4 regions of the Paenibacillus sp. ALJ109b genome follow, and region 3 is predicted to be linked to each of the others. Evidence: riboswitches for the same ligand, from Rfam matches in the RefSeq annotation. Region 3 holds a riboswitch; each other region holds the start of a gene.
What was found. Region 3 has a riboswitch for thiamine pyrophosphate ahead of G3352_RS19985 (ABC transporter substrate-binding protein). Riboswitches for the same ligand answer to the same signal wherever they lie in the genome.
Positions count from the first base shown of each region.

Region 1: linked by a shared signal. The riboswitch ahead of G3352_RS18710 (ABC transporter ATP-binding protein) and the one ahead of G3352_RS19985 (ABC transporter substrate-binding protein) in region 3 are both predicted to bind thiamine pyrophosphate.
Region 2: linked by a shared signal. The riboswitch ahead of tenA (thiaminase II) and the one ahead of G3352_RS19985 (ABC transporter substrate-binding protein) in region 3 are both predicted to bind thiamine pyrophosphate.
Region 4: linked by a shared signal. The riboswitch ahead of thiC (phosphomethylpyrimidine synthase ThiC) and the one ahead of G3352_RS19985 (ABC transporter substrate-binding protein) in region 3 are both predicted to bind thiamine pyrophosphate.

Region 1 covers NZ_JAAIFP010000017.1:217,307-220,434, reverse strand. The annotation lists gene G3352_RS18720 (ABC transporter substrate-binding protein) at 1-232, opposite strand, end outside; gene G3352_RS18715 (ABC transporter permease) at 281-1,093, opposite strand; gene G3352_RS18710 (ABC transporter ATP-binding protein) at 1,080-1,847, opposite strand; TPP riboswitch at 2,024-2,126, opposite strand; gene hisC (histidinol-phosphate transaminase) at 2,235-3,128, opposite strand, start outside.
Region 2 covers NZ_JAAIFP010000001.1:73,559-76,686, reverse strand. The annotation lists gene G3352_RS00320 (NAD(P)/FAD-dependent oxidoreductase) at 1-1,084, shown strand, start outside; gene G3352_RS00315 (hypothetical protein) at 1,093-1,383, shown strand; TPP riboswitch at 1,430-1,528, shown strand; gene tenA (thiaminase II) at 1,650-2,321, shown strand; gene G3352_RS00305 (GNAT family N-acetyltransferase) at 2,365-2,898, shown strand; gene G3352_RS00300 (TetR/AcrR family transcriptional regulator) at 2,948-3,128, shown strand, end outside.
Region 3 covers NZ_JAAIFP010000019.1:218,918-222,045, reverse strand. The annotation lists gene G3352_RS19995 (ABC transporter permease) at 1-249, opposite strand, end outside; gene G3352_RS19990 (thiamine-binding protein) at 249-539, opposite strand; gene G3352_RS19985 (ABC transporter substrate-binding protein) at 762-1,802, opposite strand; TPP riboswitch at 2,024-2,136, opposite strand; gene G3352_RS19980 (NAD-dependent epimerase/dehydratase family protein) at 2,282-3,037, opposite strand; gene G3352_RS19975 (VOC family protein) at 3,054-3,128, opposite strand, start outside.
Region 4 covers NZ_JAAIFP010000038.1:30,423-33,550, reverse strand. The annotation lists gene thiC (phosphomethylpyrimidine synthase ThiC) at 1-1,409, opposite strand, end outside; TPP riboswitch at 1,773-1,886, opposite strand; gene G3352_RS29265 (IclR family transcriptional regulator) at 2,006-2,749, opposite strand; gene G3352_RS29260 (alpha/beta hydrolase) at 3,108-3,128, shown strand, end outside.

The DNA of each region.
Region 1 (3,128 bases), on a different contig from region 3:
CCTGAGCAACATAGATGAAGGAATGTACTGCATTCGGGTACCAATCGAGCATGATGGACAGCTTGTCTTTGGATTCCGATGGCGTTTCTATCGCAGATGAGTCTGTATCGTTTGCATTGGAAGTTGAGTCTGTAGCAGGTGTGTTGGTACCCGTATTTCCGCATCCGCTGACGATCAGCAACAGAGACATGAGCAGAATGGGGAGTAGGGAATAGATATGCTTTTTATTCATAACGTAAAGTTCCTCGTTTCTTTTGTTTTTTGTTTTGAATTCCGAAAGTTATCCAGTTTTTCTTCTACCTGCATGACGTGGTGTACCAAATCTTCTCTCCATCCATGCAATGAGTACAAACAGGGCGATACCAAGCAAAGATAACAGCACAATGGCGGCGAACATTGCATCCGTGTTCATATTGCTCGACATTCTGCGGCTGAAATAACCGAGACCCTTACTTCCTCCAAGCCATTCCCCGATCGTTGCACCGACCACACAGTACACCACAGACATCTTCAGTCCCGAAAAGAAGGAGGGAAGGGCAAGTGGAATCTGGAGTTTGAGAAAAATATCCCACTTGGTGGCCCTCATCGTCAGCAGCAGTTCACGCTGCTCCGGATCACCCTGGCGCAGGCCATCGTAGGTGCTCACCACAATCGGGAAAAATGCGATCAGGAACACCACCGCAACTTTACTCCACAGCGTGTAGCCAAACCACAGGATGAAGACGGGGGACAGGGCAATCAGCGGGATCGTCTGACTGATCACGATGAAGGGATATAACGCTTTTTCAATCGACCGATTCATATGCATACCAGTTGCAAGTGCAATTCCGGCACCAATGGACAAGCCAAAACCAATGACAACCTCCATCAAGGTAGCAGGCAGATGTGTAGCTAGCAGAAGGTGGCGATGCTCATACAGCGAACTGGCAATCGCCGTCGGGGCTGGAATGATGAAGGAAGGCACCCATCCTATACGCACAATCCACTCCCAGAAAGCAAGCAGCAAGATCATGAGCAAAAGAAACAGACCATAACGGGCAAGCCAACCTCGTACGCTATGCTTCATGCTATCTCTCAAGTTACCGTCTCGCATGCAATTGTTCCTCCAGTAGTCGTCTCATCTGAACGAGAGCCGGTTCGTAGATCATGTCTGAATGTCTTGGACGTGGCAAAGGTACCGTCAGATCCTGCAGCTGTTGGCCTTGGCGCCCCGGAGTTAACAGGATAATCCGATCACTGAGCAGCAGGGCTTCTTCAATGTCATGTGTGATGAACAACACGGTTTTGCCCAGGCCTTCCCTGAGCTCCAGCAGCCAGCGATGCATCTCACGTTTGGTCAGGGCATCAAGTGCGCCGAATGGTTCATCCAGGAGCATGAGTTGGCCACCTGTCAGCAAAGTACGAAGCAGCGCGACACGCTGGCGCATGCCACCCGACAGTTCGTTCGGGTAAGCATGCGCGTGGCCGGATAAGCCAAATCTTTCGAGACCGGCCAGAATGTCCGCTCGAATCCTTACCTTATCCTGCCGACCTGTAGCAAGTTCAGAGGGGAGCATGCAATTTTCCATGACGCTTCGCCAGGATAACAGGAGGTCCTTTTGTGGCATGTAGGCCACATGTCCCAGTCGCTTTCCTTCTTGAACCCAAGGAATTTCAATGGTACCGTGTGTTGGCTCAAGCAAGCCTGCCAGCAGCTTGAAAAGGGTACTTTTACCGGAGCCGCTGGAACCGATGAGCGAGACAAATTCGCCTTTGGCTACACGCATCGACACATTGGAGAGCACGGGGGAATCCCTTTTTCCCGGGAAAGCGTAGCTCATGTTGTGAATGGTTATATCGTTATCCATCTCGATCCGTTCCCCCTTGTTATTCAAAATTCAACCTCAAACCGCGGGATCTTTAATTACACCTTCTGATCTGCCCGCAGAACGCGAAAAAGACCCACCCATTTCCGGAGAAATGAGTGGGTCTGTAAGTTCAATTCACATTAAAATTCATCATCAACATGAAAAAATCCGCTTACTGAGAGGCCGCTCCACTTCCCTCCGCTGGTATGATCCAGATCAGGTTCAAAGGGTCCGAATCGTTCGATTCGTCTCAGCCGCAAGGCTCCCCTAGTGCAATGTTCAAGATATGCAGTTGTGTGTTCAGCATATATCACATGCAAGTGGAATGTAAAGAGGGCGGCTTAAAAGAAGTGTGCGTAATGTGAGTTAGGAAAGTAACCTAGGATTCTAATCGTTTGAATGTAACAGTGAATCAAGCTCACCGATCAGACGGGCAATCTGCTCAGGTGTGCCAATCGTAATCCGAAGCCAGGTAGGCATTCCGAATTCGGCACCGCCGCGGACAGAGATGCCTCTGTTCAACAATTCTATGGTAATCGGGCCACTATCCTGTAACAGATCCACCATGATGAAATTCGTTTCGGAAGGGATGTAGGGTAATTTCCAATGATCAAAGGACTGTATTAACGTTTCCCGTCCCTGACGATTGTAGTGCAGGCAATGAGAAACAAATTCATGATCATCCAGGCTGGCTGAAGCAGCGGCTTGGGATGTGGCTGTCAGACTGATGGGCAGCTTGACCCGGTTAATGCCTTCAATGATGCTTTCATTCCCGATGCCATATCCAATTCGCAGGCCGGCCAGTCCATATATTTTGGAGAAGGTCCGCAAAATAATCAGATTATTATACTGCTCCAGCAGCTTAACCGTATCAGGATAATCTTCACTTTCCGCGAATTCATAATACGCTTCGTCCAGGACAACCACGACATGGGAGGGAACATGTTCGAGTAAACCATGCAGGGCATCTGCCGTGAAAATAGTTCCGGTTGGATTATTCGGATTGCACAGCCAGATAATTCGGGTAGAAGCATTGATTCGTTGCCGGAGTTGCTCCAGGTCCAGCGAATGGTTGACCAAAGGCACTTCATGAATGACCCCGCCTGCCAGCAGCGTAGCGCCCTTATACCAGTTAAAGGAGGGCACCGGAATGAGTGATTCCTCGCCGGGATTAAGATAGGCTTGGGCGGTAAGGGTTAGGAGCTCGAATGATCCACTGCCAAATACCAATTGGGAGGTACGCACACCCAGACGTTCCGCAAGTTTGTCACGCAGCAGTTG
Region 2 (3,128 bases), on a different contig from region 3:
AGCGTATCAGTTGGCAAAACAGGGTGCGGAAGTTCTTCTTATAGACCGGAAAGATCGAGGGCAGGCTACGGATGCTGCTGCCGGGATCATCTGTCCCTGGTTATCTCAGCGCCGTAATCAGGATTGGTATCAACTTGCCAAGGCGGGTACACGTTTTTATCCCGGGTTGATTGAAGAACTCAAGAGTGAAGGGGAAACGGAAACGGGTTACGCTCAAGTGGGTGCTCTTAGTATTCATACGGATGTGGACAAAATCAACAAGATGCAGGAGAGGGCCCACCTTCGTAAAGAAGATGCACCGGAGATTGCCGATATTACCCGTCTAGATGCAAAAGAAACTCATGAGCGTTTTCCTCTTCTGGAGGAGAGCTTTCAGTCCGTCTACATCAGCGGAGCCGCGCGTATTGATGGGCGTGCGCTGCGTGATGCCTTAATTCGATCGGCACAACGAAATGGAGCGGTCCTGATTAATGGGGACGCCACACTTCAATATGAATTGAACCGAGTAAGTGGAGTTGTTGTGGACGGTAAAGTCATATCGGCTGACGAGGTTATTGTGTGTGCCGGCGCTTGGGCTAATGAACTGTTGAAGCCCTTGGGCATTGATTTTAAGGTTCATTATCAGAAGGCGCAAATTATGCACTTACAGGTTCACGATCGAGAGGACACTGGGAACTGGCCTGTAGTCATGCCTCCTTCGGATCAATATCTGTTAGCCTTTGATCAACAGAAGATTGTGATCGGTGCGACTCACGAAAATGATATTGAAGGATACGATACAAGAGTAACCGCAGGCGGAATGCAGGAAATTTTGAATAAAGGATTGGAACTGGCTCCCGGTTTAGCTGAAAGCACGTTTCAGGAAGTAAGAGTAGGATTTCGTCCATTTACACCAGGTTTTCTTCCGGTAATGGGTGCTGTTCCAGGTTGGAATGGCTTGATCGCAGCTAACGGGCTTGGAGCATCTGGGCTAACGATGGGGCCTTTTATTGGCAGTCAACTGGCCAAATTGGCTTTGGGTATGGATTTGGATATCGATATTCAGCCATATGACCTTGGAAAAGCAATGGATGATCAGAAATGAGGTGAACTATGACGTATTCACAGCGCTTAACTCACGGCTACTCCTCAGACGTCATCTATCTGGAGCACCAGATTGCCATCGCAGAGGAGGACTTGGCAAAAGCTGAGGAAAAGCGGCGGGCATATGAATCGGATTTAGATCAGTTAAAGACGTCTCCCGGGTATCATTCAACTTCAGCAACGAACGTCTCTAATGAGGAAAAATGGGTCGATGAGTTAACGAAATTGCAAAGTATGATTAAGGATATCCGGACCCGACTTAAGAACTTGCAAGAAGATTTAGGGGAACTTGAAGATTAATAGGAATGGATTGACATTTGGAAAAACACATGTTGTAATAAGCCTGAGCTATTTGCAGGGGGACTGTTCGCAGTTGAGAAGGCTAAAACCTGACCCTTTGAACCTGTTAGTTAATACTGACGTAGGGAGCAAATGACATGTACTCATGTTATTTTGCCCTTGCCGAAAATAGGACAAGGGCTTTTTGGTCTGCATTTTGGATGACAGAACGCGATAGCTGGATGTGAAGCGGGGACATAATAATTTTAATAAAAGGAGAAATGATCATGTCATTTTCAAGAACGTTAAAAGATAAGTCCAGAACCGTATGGGAAGATGGATACAACCATCCTTTTTTACACGAAATGGGGAAAGGCACACTGGATCGGGAAGCGTTTAAGTTTTATCTTCTTCAGGACTATACATATCTGATTGAATATGCGAAGATTTTTGCCATGGGTGCGGTGAAGGCGACAGATGAAAAACTGATGACGAACTTTACGGTGATTCAACATGCTATTCTGTACGAAGAAATGGATTTGCATCGAAATTATATGAATGAATTTGGGATTACGCTGGATGAACATCATGCTGTCAAACCCTCTCTATACAACAAGGCGTATACGTCGAATATGATGAGTGTTGCACAAACAGGTGGGGTTGCCGAAATCATCGCCGTCATTTTCCCTTGTGCGTGGACGTATTACGACTATGCTACAAGATTAAAAGAACAATATCGAGATTCATTAGAGGGCAATTTCTATCAGACTTGGATCGAAAATTATGCAAGTGATGACTTCCGCGACTCATTCGAATGGTTCTATGATACACTGGATGCATTATGTGAACATAAAACCGAGCAGGAGCTGGAGGCCATAGAAGACATATTCAGAAGAAGTGTTGAATTTGAATATCTGTTCTGGGATATGGCGTATAAACGGCAACTCTCGTACTTCTGATGAATGCAATCTACTACAACCAGAGATAAGGATGAACATACAGATGGACAATCGTGAGGAACGTATCTATTTGCGATTTTTGAACGTGGAGGACGCGCCGACACTGCTGGATTTGCAGTTCCGTAACCGGGCTGTTTTCGAAGAGATATCGGCAAGTGAACGATCGGAGACTTTCTATACACTGGAGGGTCAAGTTGCACTTCTTGAAGGTTGGAACAAGGCCAGAGAAGAAGGGAAACGTTACTCTTTCGGAATCTTCCTGAACAATACACATGAGCTCATTGGAGAGATTTCTCTGTTCGAACTTGAACTGGATTCCACAGCCAAATGGATTGTTGGTTATGTGCTAGATCAAGTGCAGAATGGCAAGGGATACATGAGCGAAGCCCTTCGGTTAGCACTGGATTTTGCTATGAATGAAGCGGGAATAAAACGAGTGGAGGCTGGTGCACTTCCCGACAATGCCGGATCAATTCGAGTGTTGCGTAAAGCGGGCTTCCAAGAAACGGACCGCCAGAATATTAAAATCAAGGGAATTTGGAAGGAACATGTGATGTTTGCAGTGGATTTGCAGTAGATTGTTGAATATCGTAACGTGTACCACCTAAATCATCCAGGGGGAACTTATGAATAAACGGAAACAAATGTTATTGGACTCAGCACTTGTGCTCTTTGAGAAACATGGAGTAACCAACACCTCCATACAGATGATCCTAGACGAGTCAGGTGTGTCCAAAGGAACATTTTATAAATTCTTTGGTTCCAAGGATGATTGTATTCTTGCCATTCTGGAGCAGCGTGTACAGG
Region 3 (3,128 bases):
ATGCAGTACCATCGCAATCAGTAATCCCACGAGCGTACCTGCTGCAAATCCGATCAATGTCAGCTGGATTGTTGCCCATGCATGCATGCCAAGTCGCTCGGCCTGGGACGCTGCTTCATGGGCGATGTCCGAAGGCGCAGGCAGCATCCATTTCTCAATATGGAACAGGGAGACAGCTCCCTGCCATATGGCTATAAAGAGAATAACCGCCACAAAGGGCGGCCATACGCTTTTCCAATAGGCATGCATTAGCGATATTTCTCCGTCAGGGTGTCCATGCTGAAGCCGCTTGGGCTATGGGCGATCTTGATCTGTGAGATGATGCTCGGACTGCCGGCTTCCACGAGAACTTCGTGCATTTTGCGGACAACCTCCAGCAGTTCCTCTAGTTCTCCCTCCATCGTGGTATCGAGTGCATTAACCTGATATTTCAAGCCGGACTGCTGAATAACTTCAATGGCACGATCAACATAAGGATAGGAATTTTCGCCATTTGGCGTTTTGGGAATGACTTGAATGCTAAGTAGTGTGCTTGCCATGAAAGATCACTTTTCCTTTCGGGTTAAATTGCATGAGTTAAACCAGCTTTACACTAAACCACTCTGATTGCAGTACCCTCTTCCGATCGCTGTTATCCCCGGATTTTTTGATTCCATTTTCCCCATGGGGAAAATCCGGCGATAAAGGCGACCACTTCGTTTCTTCAGATGGGTTCTGCACTCTTCGTTCTGGTGTAAAAAAAAGTTAAACTTAAACAATTTTTATTGGGGTAAGAACTCGTTTGTATATGCTTTGGATACATCTACCTGCTCATCGAGCAGTTTTTTGCTAAACATCCAATCCGTGTAGTTCTGCCATACTTCCTGCTTCTGCTCACCCCAGCGTGGTGCGTCATCCTGATATTTTGGACTCAGCCACTTCTGGCTTGCGAGTACAAGGTCCTTATCCAGATCCGGTACGGCCTTGATCAGAATGTTGGCAGCATCTTCGGGATGTTCAATCGCGTATTGATATCCTTCGGAAGTCGCTTTCAAGAACGCTTTAACCAGCTCTGGATCGTTCTGAATCGTCTTTTCATTGGTAACGAGTACAGGAGTGTAGTAGTCCAGTGCCTCGGAATAATCCTTCACATATAGCATGTCGATCGGTTCGCCGCGCAGTTCGGCTTCAATGCCCGTCCATGCGTAGAAAATCCAGGCAAAGTCGATATCGCGTTTCACAGCGGTAAAGAAGTCTGCATCGCCCATGCTAATATTTTTTACTTTGGATACATCGGCGCCTTCGCCTTCCATAATGGATTGCATCACAGCTTCTTCCACCGGAGAGCCCCAGCCACCATAGGTTTTACCTTCAAAATCTTTGGGAGATTTGATGTTCCGATCCACCGGAGCGGCAAATCCGGACGTGTTATGCTGAATGACTGCAGCGATGGACACGAGCGGTACGCCCTGTGTGCGGGCCTGGGTCACACTCTCCTGATAACTTACGCCAAAAGGCACTTCGTTCGAAGCTACCATCGTATCCGCTCCTCCGGCACCTGGCTGTACAATCTCGACATTTAAGCCTTCGGCTTTGTAAAAACCTTGATCTACGGCCGCATACAGGCCGGTATGATTCGTATTTGGTGTCCAGTCCAGCACCACTTTAATGTCTTTGAGGGCTGCGTTGTCACCTTCATTGCTGTTTTCGGTGTTGCTGCTGCCATTTTCTCCTGAAGGTGCAGCTTCTTTGCCGCCACATGCGGCCACAGCCACTAGTAGTACGCACAAGAGCATTAGGCCCATCATTTTACGCCATCTCATCTTCATTTCTCTCCTTCATGTTGTCCGGCCAGTGGCGCGGGGTACTCCTTGGCTTCATATCCAAGCTTCTTGCATAAATCAGCAGATTTATACTAGCTATGATCCGGATGACGTCACTTTTTTTAGCTCTCTGGCTATATAAAAGAACATTAAAAAAGCGCCCCGTTAATCCGGGACGCGTGTAGGCGTTAGAGATGTGGCACTCAGCAAAGAGGCTGGGCCAATTCGATATACTCCGATTCCTACGCTGGCATGATCCAGATCAGGTCTAAGGGTCAGTATCTTGGTGGGATACACTCTCAGCCGGCCTATTCCGACTCCCCTGGGAAACTATGAAGTTACGGGCATTACTAGGTGTAATTATAGGCCAGAGGCCCATGCATGTCCAGTCAGGAACTGGATAGGGGGACGTATGAATGAATCAAAGAGGCCATTATACATGTGTATAACGACCTCTCTAGATGTGTGATTTTCAATAATTATCGTGGCGAATCATATAAGGAAATCTGACTGAGTGCAAAAGCATCGGATTTCGGGTCATATCCTACCTGTTTCTGAGTCGCTTCGAGATTCAATCGTTTAAACCGATTATTCGAGATCCCATGCAGTATGGTGAAGGGCTCCAGATCTGTAGCTGTAATTGCTTTGAACATCAAATCACACAAGTCAGCCGGACTAATATACGCGCTCATATCCCTTGCCTCCAGCGCGGGTCCATCCGGTTGGAAATCATCATATGCACCTATACGTATTGCTACACTTTGTATACCTTCGGTATACGCAAAATAGGAAGCGAGCGATTCACCAAAACATTTGCTAACCCCGTACAAATTCCGTGGGCGTGTCGGCATGTCCGGATAGACTTGAGCATCAATGGGATACCCCTCGATCGTCTGTGCACTGCTTGCCAGAACGACTCTCCGTACACCTTGGTCTTTAGCTGCACGGAATACATTAAATGTACCCTTGATATTGATATCCAACAACGATTCATAGAAGCCTGCATGTGGGGAGGGATCTCCCGCCAAATGTACAACCACATCCATGCCTTCGCAAGCGTGCTGACAGGCTTCGGGATCTGTCACATCAAGTGTCATGATCTCATGGCTTGTCCCTTGATACGTATGCAGTCTGTCGATATTCAAATCCGTTAGTCGCAGGTGAAATGCTTCTGACAAGTGTTGGGACAAGTCACGTCCAATTTTTCCGGCTGCGCCGGTAATTAAAATGTTCATAAATCAGCTCCAATTCTTAGCGCTGGAAGAACTCAATCCATTCCTTTTCAGGTCCATAGATGAAGAAATAACGGTAACCGTTAGGCAGTGT
Region 4 (3,128 bases), on a different contig from region 3:
CCCAGATGTTCTTTTGGCGTAACATAACAGAGCATCGACGTGCCGAACCAACCGATCATTGCTGCTCCAATTGCCGAGGTAATATGGTCATATCCTGGTGCAATATCGGTCGTCAGCGGTCCCAGCGTATAGAACGGCGCCTCTTTACATATCTCCATTTGCAGATCGACATTCTCCTTGATCTTGTGCATCGGCACATGCCCCGGACCTTCAATCATCACCTGCACATCATGCTTCCAGGCGATTTGTGTTAGTTCTCCAAGCGTAGCCAGTTCCGCCATCTGGGCTTCATCATTGGCATCATAGATGCTTCCTGGGCGCAGTCCGTCTCCGAGCGAGAATGCCACGTCATACCTCTTCATAATCTCGCAGATTTCTTCAAAATGGGTATACAGAAAATTCTCCTGATGATGCGCAAGGCACCATGCTGCCATGATGGACCCGCCCCGTGACACAATGCCCGTCATACGTTTGGCGGTCAGCGGAATATATCGCAGCAGCACGCCTGCATGGATCGTAAAGTAGTCCACACCCTGCTCTGCCTGCTCAATGAGCGTGTCACGATACAACTCCCAGGTCAGTGCTTCAGCTTCTCCATTGACCTTCTCCAGCGCCTGATAGAGCGGTACTGTTCCAATCGGCACAGGTGAATTGCGGATGATCCATTCCCGGGTCGTATGAATGTCTTTGCCTGTGGACAGATCCATCACGGTATCCGATCCCCAGCGTACCGCCCAGGTCATCTTCTCCACCTCTTCCTCGATGGAGGAGGATACGGCAGAGTTACCGATGTTCGCATTGATCTTCACATGAAAATGACGCCCGATCAACATCGGCTCACTCTCCGGGTGATTAATATTCGACGGCAGTATGGCCCTGCCACTCGCTAGCTCCTGCCGCACAAATTCCGGTTCCACACCCTCACGAATGGCGGCGAATTCCATCTCCGGCGTGATCATTCCCTGCCGTGCATAGTGCATCTGGGTCACGCAGCGCCCTGCCTGTCCCCGTAACGGTTTACCACGCAAGCCCGGATACTTCTCGGCTCCAGTTCGCTTCCCTCCAGCTTTCAATCCGTTATCCTCCGGTTTTACCGTTCGTCCCTGGTAGGCTTCAACATCTTCACGCTCCGTAATCCAGCGGGTACGCAGCGCTGGCAGCCCTGCCCGGATATCGGCATGAAATTCGGGATCGGTCATCGGTCCGCTCGTATCGTAGACACGCAGCGGTTCGTTATGCTCCACTCCTTGAGGAGTATTGGTGTCATGAAGGGCAATTTCACGCTCCGGTACTGCAATGTCCGGTCGTGAGCCATGAATGTAAACTTTGCGGCTGCCCGGGAAGGGCTGAACCCGCCCTGCCGTACCTTTTTCCTTTGCCAACTGCTGATCCTGCTTGTCCTGTCCCATCGTTCGATTTCCTGTACTCATCGCTCTTGTCTCCTCCTCATTGGTGTTTGCCTGGGTTGAAATGCTTGCGCACGGATCCAAACCATCCACAACATAGAAAAAGAAAGAGCGACCATACAACACAAAATAGAGACATACAATTCAAGTAATACAGACATTCGAGGCAAAAGATATCGGAACCCGATGCTCGCCAATGCTCCCAGCTCTTTATCCAAAAGCAGCTCTGACACCAGCTTTCGCCTGTTTACTGTATAAAAAAAGCCGGTTCCCAAGGGAACCGGCTTATCTCCATCACCAATAACACACCTTATAGAGACTCCTTAGTGGAGCCTATCCATAGGTCAAATTATATGGTGTTCGTGATCGTATCGCCGATTACTTCCCTACGCTGGTATGATCCAGATCAGGTGCAAAGGGTCCGGAATCTCATGCGATTCCGTCTCAGTCCGGACAATTCGGACTCCCCCAGTAACGTTAACAAGTTGCAGCATCTAGGCCGCAGATTCATATTCAATTATCCTGACCCCGTTGGGCCATCCATTACAGAGTAGCGCAACCGAATCATAAAAACAACCTTTAAATTCCAGAAAATAAGATCAGGATAACATAAGTCCCATCTGTGTCGCAGCTTCCTTCAGCACAGGTGCATATTCATGCAGCGTCTCCTGTGAGAGACGACTAACTGGCCCGGATACTGACAGAGCAGCAGCGATGTTGCCTTTCCGATCCATAATGGGTACAGATACAGCGGCGGCTCCCGGTTCACGTTCCTCATAACTTGTTGCGTAGCCATATTCCAGAATGTCTTTCATCTGTGCCAAATATACTTTGGGATCGATAAATACCGGCCATTCCGGTCCATTCATCAGATCTTCGCGGTCCTCTTCGGTGGCAAAAGCCATCAGCACTTTGCTGGAGGCTCCCACGGATAACGGAAGTCTGACGCCCACCGGAGCTACACGACGAATCGCCTGATCACTCTGCACGGCTTGAATTCGAATCCGCTCACTGCCGTCACGCAGATATAAGCTCACGGTTTCGCCCAGTCGATCTCTCAGCCGCTCCATCGCAGGAAGGAGCAAAATGGCAGGATCATCGCTGCGAGACATATGGGCAGACAGTTCCCAGATGCGTATGCCAAGTCGATACTTCTCGGTGGCCGCATCCCGGATCACGAACCCTTTGTCCTCCAAAGTAGCCATTAGACGATGGACTGTACTTTTGTGCAGACCGATCTGGCTGGCAATTTCCGTGAGTCCCAGATCACTGCGGGTTGTAAAACACAATAATATATCCAGCGCCCGTTCTACAGCCCGGACGGTTAACTTTCGGTCTTCCATGGCAAGTTGCCCTCCTCATGTTTCATCACATGAAACTTGGTTACATAAATTATATGAGAAACGGTCTCATCTGTAAACCAAAAAGCGCCAATTGGAATAGGGATATTTGTAAATATTTTCTTTTTATAAATTAGAATCCCCTGCATTTTGCACCCTAAGGAAATGTTACCCATATATCTTCAGAACTATATAACAATTGCGTAACAAATGGTCTCAATCAATTGACTTTGACTATATTGGAACATACGATAAAGATATATTAAATTAAGATTTTGCTTCATAAGTAGTCAGAAAAATCATTTATCCGCTCTGTTCGTCTCGTTGTTATCTTCATTTGATTTTTAAAGGAGGGGCAATCATGTATCCGACATCCCAGAGC